DNA from 2 places in the Alkalibacterium iburiense genome. Region 1 is predicted to be linked to the other one. Evidence: a T-box and tRNA genes for the amino acid it is inferred to sense, from the RefSeq annotation. Region 1 holds a T-box; the other holds one or more tRNA genes.
What was found. The T-box of region 1 lies ahead of leuS (leucine--tRNA ligase). A T-box ahead of a tRNA ligase gene usually reads a tRNA of that ligase, here a tRNA-Leu.

Region 1 (5,862 bases):
TTTTTATACTTGAAAATAGAGAAGATGAAATAGAAGAAAAAGGAGAGAAAGAAATGAAGTATTTACAACGTCTTGGTCGGTCGTTAATGCTCCCTGTTGCGGTCTTACCGGCAGCGGCTGTGTTAATGGGGATTGGTTACTGGATTGACCCGAGTGGATGGGGTGGAGAAAGTGTTATAGCGGCTTTCCTCATCAGTGCGGGGGATTCATTAATCTCGAACTTAGGTATACTTTTTGCTTTAGGTGTCGCTTTAGGGATGTCCAAAGACAAAAATGGGGCGGCGGCACTCAGCGGGTTAGTGGCTTGGCTTGTAACGACGTCAATGTTAGAACCTGGAACTGTAGCTATGTTACAGGATATCCCAGTAGAAGATGTGGATATGGCGTTTGAGAGTATTGAGACAGCCTTTACGGGGATTTTAGTCGGACTCATTGCTGCGGCTATCTATAATAAGTTCAGTGGAACGGAACTGCCTCAAGCTCTTGCATTCTTTAGTGGGCGACGCTTACCGCCTATTATTACAGCTGTCGTTTCCCTTTTTGTAGTAGGTGGATTCCTGCTCTTATGGCCACCGATATTTGGAGCTCTTGTCGCTTTCGGAACGTTCATGAGTGAATTAGGTTCTGTTGGTGCAGGGTTATACGGCTTCTTTAACCGATTACTCATACCAACCGGTTTACACCATGCGCTGAATGCTGTATTCTGGTTCGATTTAATTGGTATTAATGATATTCAAAATTTCTGGGCAGGTACAGGTGAATTAGGCGTAACAGGTATGTATCAAGGGGGATTCTTCCCAGTTATGATGTTTGGTCTTCCAGCAGGTGGTTTGGCTATGTATCATATGGCTGACTCCGATCAGAAGAAACGAGTCGGTTCACTCATGTTAGCGGCTGGATTTGCTTCATTCTTTACAGGAGTAACTGAACCATTAGAGTTTGCCTTTATGTTTGCGGCACCTCTTCTGTATGTGCTACATGCGTTATTTACCGGATTGTCCTTATTCATTGCAGCATTCTTCGGATGGACAGCTGGTTTCGGATTCAGTGCCGGCTTCGTTGATGGTTTCTTAAGTTTCAACTTACCTCTCGCGAACCAGCCGTATATGCTGATTATTCAAGGACTGGTTTTTGCCGTTATTTATTACTTTGGCTTTAGATGGGCCATTCAGAAATTCAATCTGAAAACGCCAGGTAGAGGAGAAGAAGTGGACTTGGATGACGGCGGATCGACAGCGACTGCCACAGCACCGGGTGCTCCTACAGCGAACGTGGCAGACCATTCTTCTGAAAGTGAACACCAAAGAAAAGCACGTATCATACTAGATGGCTTAGGTGGAAAAGAAAATATAGCCAGTATGACTTACTGTGCGACACGATTGCGTTTGGAAATGAATGACATGGATAGAGTCAATGAAGCGCGCATCAAAGAAGCCAATGTTCCAGGTGTGAGAAAAGCCGGTAAGAATAATGTACAGGTGATTGTAGGAACAGAAGTGGAATTTGTTGCTAATGAAATTGAAAAGCTCGATTAATATTGCACCCACCCCCTCTATTTGGTAGAATAGGTTAAGATATTAAACCATGAACAGGAGTAGTAAGTCGGTTTTTCCTATTAGAGAGTGTATGGGTGGTGAAAATACACAGGAAGCTCACTGAACTCGCCTGGTCGTTACTTTAGGGAAATGAGAGTACCTAAAGTCGTTTCTCCGCGTTAAGGAGCTGAGGTTGCTTGATTCGTCAAGCAATAAATGTAGGTGGTACCGCGATTTCACGCCCTACGGACAACGGATTATACTGTTGTCCGTAGGGTTTTTTAGTTCCCTGCATTCATGGATACTCAACCCATCAATAAAAAGTATGAACCAAATAAACAAGGAGAGAAAAAAATGTCTTTTAATCATCTATCAGTAGAGAAAAAATGGCAGCAGTATTGGGATGAACATAAAACATTCCAAACAACAGAAGACGAAGAAAAAGAAAACTTTTATGCGCTGGATATGTTTCCTTACCCGTCTGGACAAGGGCTCCACGTTGGACACCCGGAAGGTTATACAGCGACCGATATCATTTCTCGTATGAAACGGGCACAAGGGTATAACGTCCTGCATCCAATGGGCTGGGATGCTTTCGGTCTTCCAGCAGAACAGTATGCTTTGGATACTGGAAACGACCCGGCAGAGTTTACAGAAAAAAATATTCAGACCTTTAAACGTCAAATCAAATCCCTTGGCTTCAGTTACGACTGGGACAGAGAAATAAATACCACCGATCCCGATTACTACAAATGGACCCAGTGGATTTTCACTAAACTTTATGAAAAAGGCTTGGCTTATGAAGCAGAAGTACCGGTTAACTGGTGTCCCGCATTGGGTACCGTATTGGCCAATGAAGAAGTCATAGACGGAAAATCCGAACGCGGCGGTCATCCAGTCTACCGTAAACCGATGAAACAGTGGATGCTGAAAATTACAGCCTACGCGGATAGACTACTCGATGACCTTGAAGAACTGGACTGGCCAGAACACATCAAAGATATGCAAAGAAACTGGATCGGGAAATCTGAAGGAGCTGAAATCACGTTTGACATAAAAGGTACAGATCAAACCTTTACAGCCTTCACGACCAGACCCGATACTCTGTTCGGTGCAACCTATGCTGTTCTAGCCCCAGAATCGGACTTGGTAGATGCCATCACAACAGCGGACCAAAAAGAAGCCGTCGATACCTACCGTGATGAAGCCGGTAAAAAATCGGATTTGGAAAGAACCGACTTGAATAAAGATAAAACCGGAGTCTTTACTGGTGCTTATGCGATTAACCCAGTGACACAAGAAGAGATGCCAATATGGATAGCTGATTACGTGCTGGCATCATATGGGACCGGAGCCATTATGGCTGTACCGGCACATGACCAGCGGGACTTTGAATTTGCTCAAAAGTATGGTCTGGAGATTCGACCAGTTATTGAAGGAACCGACCCTGAAAAAGAAGCGTATACAGGTGACGGCAAACACATTAATTCAGACTTTATCAATGGCTTGGAGATTGAAGAAGCTAGTCAAAAAGTAGTGGCTTATCTGGAAGAAAAAGAAATCGGAGAAGAAAAGACCACTTACCGTCTAAGAGACTGGCTGTTTGCTCGTCAGCGGTACTGGGGCGAACCTATTCCTGTGATTCATTGGGAAGACGGAACAACGACAACGGTTCCTGAAGAAGACCTTCCTGTCATCTTGCCTAAAACCGATGAAATCAAACCATCCGGTACAGGAGAATCGCCACTTGCTGTGATTCACGACTGGGTGAATGTTGTAGATGAAAAAACAGGCATGAAAGGAAAACGAGACACAAACACGATGCCTCAATGGGCAGGCAGTTCATGGTATTTCTTGAGATTTATCGATCCCAAGAACCCGGATCAATTGGCTGATCCTGAAAAAATGAAAAAATGGCTGCCTGTGGACTTGTATATTGGAGGAGCAGAACATGCGGTGCTTCACTTGCTGTATGCTCGTTTCTGGCATAAATTCCTGTACGACCTAGGCATTGTCCCAATGAAAGAACCTTTCCAGAAATTGTATAACCAAGGAATGATATTGGGAGAAAACAATGAAAAAATGTCTAAATCCAAAGGGAATGTGGTTAACCCGGATGATGTCGTTAAGGAATACGGCGCAGATACTTTGAGGCTGTACGAGATGTTTATGGGCCCTCTAGACGCCGCCATTGCCTGGAGTGAAGATGGTCTAGAAGGATCACGTAAATTCTTGGATCGCGTCTGGAGACTCTTTATTGATGAAGAAGACAAAGTAAGAGACCGTGTGACCACTTATAATGACAAATCTCTTGAAGTGGTTTACCACCAGACAGTCAAAAAAGTAACAGAAGATTATGAAAACCTGCACTTCAATACAGCCATATCTCAATTGATGGTCTTTGTGAATGCGGCATACAAAGCAGAAGGCCTGCCACTAGAATATGTCAAAGGCTTCTTGACTCTGCTGGCACCAATTGCGCCTCACGTGGGAGAAGAATTGTGGGCAAAAGTGACTCAGTCCAATGAGAGTATTGCTTATCAGCCTTGGCCGGTGTATGATGAAAGCAAATTAGTTGAAGATGAAGTAGAAGTGGTCTTCCAGATTAACGGAAAAGTCCGTGCGAAAGCCACAGCGTCCAAATCGATTTCTAAAGAAGACTTACAGGAAATGGCTATGAGTGATGACCGTATTCAAGAATACTTGGAAGGGAAAACGGTACGTAAAGTCATCGTGGTTCCGGGTAAACTGGTCAATATAGTCGCCAATTAAAAAAAGAATCAGGGGGAGGCAGCTGTCCTCCCTGTTCTTTTACATATACATAAAGTGAGGCAAAACTATGCAAAAGCAAGAAGAGTTAAAAACTCCGACAAAACAAGATTTAAAGCGTTTTAGTCAACTGATATGGTCAACAAATATCTCTAAAGGACTCATCGCCATCGGCCTTGGAGGAAGTATGCTGACAACAATCACGCAACTTCTCATTCCCTTAGCGACTCAACAGTTTATTGATGGCATTGAATTTGATTTCTTCACCCCATGGATGATTGCGGCTATCTTAGGAATATTTATAGCTCAAGTTGTATTCAACGGTTTCTCTAATTATGTGTTACATAAAATAGGGCAAAGAGTGGTAGCGGGACTTAGAGAGTTTTTATGGAATAAAATCATCAAACTCCCTGTGTCTTATTTTGACCAGCATGCGTCGGGCGAAATCGTCAGTCGTATTACGAATGACACTACCATTGTTCAAAACCTGATTTCGTCCTTTTTCCCGCAATTCGTCAATGGGGTTCTCTCGTTAATCGGAATCTTTTTCATTTTAGTCATTATGGATTGGCAAATGACACTCGTCATGTTGACGGCTGTTCCGCTTGCTTTAATACTCACTCGTCCATTAGGCAGAAAAATGGCTGGGGTATCAAGAGAGATGCAGGACAAAACAGCGCATTTTTCCGGAAGTATCCAGCAGACCATTGCTGAAATCAGACTGATGAAATCCTCCACGGCAGAAGCCTATGAGAAAGAAAAAGGCGAAGGAGATATTTCCGAACTCTATCAGATTGGGTTGAAGGAAGGAAAATACTTAGCCATTATCGGGCCTTTGATGTATGCCTTAATGATGGGTGTCATGGTCTTTGTCATTGGATACGGGGGAGTACGTGTAGCTCAAGGTTTAATGACGACGGGTCAGTTGGTTGCCTTTCTACTGTATCTGTTCCAAGTCATTTTCCCTATCACGACTTTCATGAATTTCTTTATGCAGCTTCAAAAAGCAGCCGGTGCCACAGAGCGAATCACGACTATTTTAGATGAAGCGGAAGAAAATAAAGATGGTGGGATTGATAAAGCAATCGACAACCTCCCTGTGACCTTTGACAAGGTGAGTTTTTCTTATGAGCCCAATAAAGAAGTCATTCAATCGGTCTCCTTTCAAACGGAACCCGGTGAAAAAATTGCCTTTGCCGGACCAAGCGGGGGAGGCAAAACAACTTTGTTTGCTTTACTGGAGCGCTACTACACGCCAGACAGCGGGCAGATTTTAGTAGGTGATACACCTATAGAAGACATTAACTTACAATCTTGGCGCAGTCAGATAGGCTACGTGTCGCAGGAGAATGCTATGATGTCCGGAACCATTCGCGACAATCTACTGTACGGATTACCCCGACCTGATGAGTTATCGGAAGAGCGCTTATGGGAAGTACTGGAGATGGCTTATGCCAGAGAATTTATCGAACAGTTCCCGGATCAGCTGGAAGAAGTCATCGGTGAACGCGGGATCAAATTATCAGGGGGACAGCGACAGCGCATCAATATTGCCCGA
Region 2 (5,862 bases), on a different contig from region 1:
CATAAAATATATTTTTTGAATGAGAAATATATAATAAGATGACTGTCCTATTTCGGTTACCCATTTATACGATTTAATTGGCAGGTTAAGTCCAATATAGACTAAGAAAAATGTCCAGAAATAAGCTAATGGATGCTGACTATCCCACATGTGTTCGATGAAATAATGAACATCAAAATACTCAACACTTATAATATAAAAAAGACTGATACTTACAAAGGGAATCCATCTCTTGAGTGAGAGGGTATCTTTTCTCTTAGCTAGAAATATACCCAAAGCTATACTGAAAATGTGACGGGAAATAAATACCCGATATAATTCAGGGTTCATGTTTACACTCATTGCCTCAAGAATGAAATTAAAGAGAAAAATACCAGTTAAGGCTTTAGTCGGATTATATCGATTAAACAGGGTGTATAATGCTGGAAATAAAAGGATGGCTTGCATCATTAATACGATAAAATAACCACCTGGTCCTCTTCCGCCTAATATAAATGACTGAACAATTTCGGTTAACCCTTTGTTAGCAGCTAATCCATAACTCAATTCAAATAAGACCCAGACAAGAAAGTAAGGAATGAATATACTTTTTAGCTGACTACTTAAGTTGTCCCAATGGAACAGATCACGGAAGGAATGTCTTTCTTTTCTTTCACTAGATTTCACTCTGTTGTATCCAAATAAGATCATAAATACAGGAACGGCATGCTGTAAAAACAGGGGTCGGGCAATCAACATCTGTATATCTCTGGGTAATGAATGGATGATTATCACACACACTATACTTATCGTCTTTAACAGATCGATGTTACTATTTCTTTTCATACTATCCCTCTTTTACGTGTTCCTTTCATTTTTGGTACTAAAAGTTTAGCACGATTGAAGAAAAAAAGGGTGGAATAAGCTTGGAAGTCAGTGGAAAAAGAAAAACGAACCCCCTATAATTGGAAAGATTCGTTCATATCTTTATCTAAACGTAAGGACACTTAAGTGCAAATAATCTTAGTCGGTTAATTATCTTTACTAATAGAAGACAGGTGATAATAAGCCGGTTTACCTTCTAAGTGTATTTGTCTTACGTGGGTTTTCTCCATGTCATCAAAAAGTTCTACGTTAAAATGGGTGTCCTTTTTATCTTTGTAATACATATATAAATGTCCCGTACACTTTGCAGAAAGCTCTTTCAGCAGCTTCTGATGAAGGATAAACGGACAGGTTTGAACCTTTTGTGAGCGTAAAAGCTTTATTTTTTATTGCGTTAGAAAAGAATAGAGGCCCTCCGGCTTGTTTTCTACACATACTGCAATGACAGATGATGACCGTATCGTTTATATTTTCCACTTCAACTTCTGTTTCTCCACACAGGCACTTTCCTTTTATCATGACTGAAACCACTCCTTCTAAAATTTGTATACTCAGTATAAGCAAAAAGTATCCATAATATAAAGCCGAACAAACTAAATAAAGACGATTGGTCTCCCACATAGGGTTACCGATCGTCTTTTTGCTTTATTATATTTCTCAATGCGCACGAGAAGACTCGAACTTCCACCGGGGATTCCCCGACCAGCCCCTCAAGCTGGCGCGTCTACCATTCCGCCACGTGCGCTTTTTTTATCAACAGAAGTTATGATACCAGTGTTTGATAGCAATGTCAACATCTATCGGAACATATGGCTAGAAGAAAGGAGTCATTCATGCTATGGTATAAAAGATAGTTGCGTTCGCAACGATTAAAGGAGGATAAAATGGAATACTTAATGCGTTATATCAGCAGAACGTCCCGATTGTCAGAATTATATAGAAATGAAAAACTGAAAGAATACGGATTGGGTGGCATCCACCACACATACATACTCAATATTTGTCGCCACCCCGGAGTAACTCAGGATGAATTAGCCGATCTTATTTTTGTCAATAAAAGTAATGTTACTAGGCAATTAGCCATCCTTGAAAAGAAAGGGTATGTGAATCGCCAGCCTTCACCGTCTGACAAAAGAAAATTACTCGTTTATCCCACCGCAAAAACAAAAGCTGTTTATCCCGAAGTAGTGAAAGTACTAAAAGAGTGGAATCAGATAATATTAAAGAATTTATCTGAAGAAGAGCAGGCTATAGTAGGGAATGCTTTGAAAAACATGATGAGTCAGGCAAAAGAAGCCGTCGAACAGACGAATTAAAGGAGAAAGGCCATTAGATATGAATTTATTTATTACTTACCTCAGACCTCTATTTAGAAGAATGTTACTTGGGTTTTCAATCAAGTTTACGGGTACCATTATGGATTTGTTTTTACCATGGATTTTAGCTTTTATTATTGATGTCGTGATTCCAACCGAAAATGTCAACCGCATTCTATTATGGGGAGGACTGATGATAGGGTGTTCCGTAATAGGTGTCGTGGCCAGCATCAAGGCTAATAGAATGGCCTCGAGTGTGGCTAGAGATGCTGTGCGGGACATCCGTCATGAATTGTATGAAAAAATATCTTATCTGTCAGCCTCACAAGTGGATCACTTCAGTACTCCGTCCCTTATTTCACGGTTAACATCGGACACATATAATATTCATAGAACAATAGGGTTAATGCAACGCATTGGGGTACGTGGGCCGATTTTGCTTCTGGGCGGATTACTGATGACTTTGACATTAGACCCGATGTTAACACTTGTTATGCTTTTTGTTTTACCTTTTGCGACACTGGCGGTCTATTTTATTTCCAAGAAAGGGATACCTCTATTTGATTCTTTACAGAAAGAAGTAGACAAACTTGTTCGTACGGTTCGAGAAAACATTACCGGTGCCCGTGTGATTAAAGCCTTATCTAAAACGGATTATGAAAAAGAACGATTTGAAAAAGTGAATCAAAAAGTGGTTGCAGCAGAAACGAACGCCAATAAGACGATGGCAGCGACACCCCCTTTAATGCATCTTTTTTTAAATATAGGTTTAGCTTTAGTTATCCTGGCCAGCGCGTATCGAGTGAATCAGGGACTGACCCAACCGGGAGTCGTTATTGCGTTCATGACTTACTTTACAATTATTTTAAACGCTATGCTGAGTATTACGCGAATTTTTGTTATGTACTCAAGAGGAGTCGCGTCTGCCAATCGTATTTATGCTATTTTAGAAGCAGAGCCAGAACTAGAGACTGTTGACATGGATGCTGTAGAAGATAAAGCGCATATTCGTTTCGATTCGGTCTATTTCGGTTACGGCAAACAAAAGAAGACGTTGCAGAATATAAACTTTTCTATTGATAAAGGTGAAACACTTGGTATTATTGGAGCAACGGGCAGTGGGAAAAGCACCATTATCAAACTGCTTTTAAGATTATATGATTGCAGTGAAGGCAGTATACGTATTAATGGAGTCAATATAAAAAGTATGAGTTTAAAAGAACTGCACACAAAGTTTGGTTTAGCCATGCAAAATGATTTTTTATATGCGGACACCATGAAAGAAAACATTGACTTTGGCCGTGAATTATCAGAAGAAGATATTATAAAGGCGACAGAAGATGCCCAGGCAAGTGAATTTATTGATTCTTTAGATGAGGGCTTAGATTATCCGCTTAATGCTAAAGCAACTAATCTAAGTGGTGGTCAGAAACAGCGCGTGCTTTTATCTCGTGCCTTAGCTGGAAATCCAGAAATATTAATACTGGATGATTCTTCCAGTGCACTCGATTACAAAACGGATGCACAATTACGTCAGGTACTGAATGAAAAGTACAGAGAAACCACGACGATTATGATTGCTCAACGAGTGAGTTCTATTCAAAACGCTGATCACATTATTTTACTGGATAAAGGAAGTATAATTGGGTACGGATCTCATAAAGAACTGCTTAACACAAGTGAACCGTATCGAGAAATATATGAAAATCAGTCAGGAGGTGAGCAAATTGCGTAGAGGTGGAAGACGAAGATCCAGTGGGACAAAACCAGGAAAGTTAAGAACCAGTCGTCCGTATTTATTAAAACGGATGTGGGGTTACCTGTACAGATATAAGTGGTTACTTTTATTGGCCACTCTATTTATGGTAACGAGCAACTTGTTTTCACTAGTCGGCCCTTATTTATCTGGTCTGGCTATTGATGCTCTGCAGCCGGGGGCAGGTAATGTCTTGTTTCAACAGTTATTTTTCTATGTGGGCTTGATGATTGGTTTTTTCATCCTTTCCTCTTTATTGGAGTATGGCATGCAACTCTTGATGATTAAATTAACCCAGCAAACCATTCACCGAATGAGAAAAGATGTCTTTAATAAGATGGCTGAATTGCCGGTCGGCTACTTTGATCAGCACCAGATTGGAGACATCATTAGTCGGATAACTTATGATATTGATACAATCAATCAGTCATTATCAAGTGATTTTATACAAGTATTAACCAGTGCTATAACGATTACAGTGTCTTTAGTCATGATGCTCATCATATCGCCTCTGTTAACCTTGGTTTTTGGAGTGACCATTCCTATTTCTGTTTTACTCACTCGATATATGGTTAACCGATTCAGACCGTTGTTTAGAAAGCGGTCTGAAAAACTAGGTGAACTGAACGGGTATGTCGAAGAAATGATTACGGGCCAGCAAACCATTAAAGCCTACAATCAAGAGGAAAACATGATTGCGCGCTTTGATGAAAAGAATGAAGAAGCAGTACAAGCGTACTATAATGCAGATTATTATGGCAGTATGGTCGGACCATCCATCAACTTTATAAATAACCTGTCTCTTTCTTTAGTTAGTGTTGTGGGGGCTTTGTTATTCCTCTTTAATATGTTGACGTTAGGAGCAGTTTCTTCTTTCGTGCTGTATTCTAGACGTTTTTCAGGTCCAATTAACCAGTTAGCCAATATTATAAGTGAGCTGCAATCTGCTTTTGCTGCAGCTGAACGTGTCTTTATGTTGATGGATGAACCAGCAGAGGCAGCGGATATAGTGGATGCCCATGAATATGGGGATGTAGAAGGAGAAGTATCTATGTCGGACGTTTCCTTTGGTTACACTCCCGACAATTATACTATTAAGGATTTGGACTTTGAAGCTCCTTCAGGAAATCTAGTCGCTATTGTTGGACCCACTGGAGCAGGCAAAACGACCTTAGTTAACTTACTGATGCGCTTTTATGATCCTAATGAAGGAGCTATTCAATTAGATGGTGTGGATACAACTCAAGCCATACGAGAGAGCTTACGTTTATCATATGCGATGGTCTTGCAGGATACCTGGTTATTTTCAGGGACCGTATATGAAAACTTAGCTTATGGAAAAGAAAATGTCACGATGGAAGAAGTCCAAGAAGCCGCCAAAGCAGCACAAATTCATGATTATATTATGAGCCTACCTGACGGGTATGAAACAGTCATAGATGAATCGGGTATGAATATATCTCAAGGACAAAAGCAATTATTAACGATTGCGCGAGCCATGATATTGGATGCCAACCTGTTAATATTAGATGAAGCAACTTCGAATGTTGATACTCAAACGGAAATTAAAATACAAGCAGCTATGAAAAAATTGATGAAAGGAAAAACATCCTTTGTTATAGCTCACCGATTGTCTACTATTCGGAATGCAGATACTATTTTAGTCGTCAAAGATGGCAGAATAGTGGAGCAAGGAAATCATGAACGTTTATTAGAAGAAGACGGCCTGTACTCGGAACTGTATTACTCCCAATTTGAAAGTTATGCATGATCAAAAACCGTTTTAAACACTTTTAAAGAGTGTCTGAAACGGTTTTTGTATGTTTGTCGCTAAAGGATTGCAGGTGGACTCTTGATGTAACGGTTAGTATTTTTCTACTATATAGGTAAGACCAATGAAGACAGACTAATAATGAGTGGCATCGT

Region 2: it encodes a tRNA-Leu, which carries the amino acid that the T-box ahead of leuS (leucine--tRNA ligase) is inferred to sense. The anticodon was not compared.

What each region holds. Positions count from the first base shown of each region.
Region 1 covers NZ_BAAACW010000027.1:189-6,050, forward strand. The annotation lists gene nagE (N-acetylglucosamine-specific PTS transporter subunit IIBC) at 54-1,535, shown strand; T-box leader at 1,576-1,784, shown strand; gene leuS (leucine--tRNA ligase) at 1,890-4,307, shown strand; gene ABDZ53_RS02300 (ABC transporter ATP-binding protein) at 4,375-5,862, shown strand, end outside.
Region 2 covers NZ_BAAACW010000048.1:6,485-12,346, reverse strand. The annotation lists gene ABDZ53_RS04120 (acyltransferase family protein) at 1-825, opposite strand, end outside; gene ABDZ53_RS04115 (GFA family protein) at 1,132-1,383, opposite strand; tRNA gene ABDZ53_RS04110 (tRNA-Leu) at 1,526-1,609, opposite strand; gene ABDZ53_RS04105 (MarR family winged helix-turn-helix transcriptional regulator) at 1,749-2,180, shown strand; gene ABDZ53_RS04100 (ABC transporter ATP-binding protein) at 2,200-3,915, shown strand; gene ABDZ53_RS04095 (ABC transporter ATP-binding protein) at 3,989-5,707, shown strand; gene ABDZ53_RS04090 (AEC family transporter) at 5,815-5,862, opposite strand, start outside.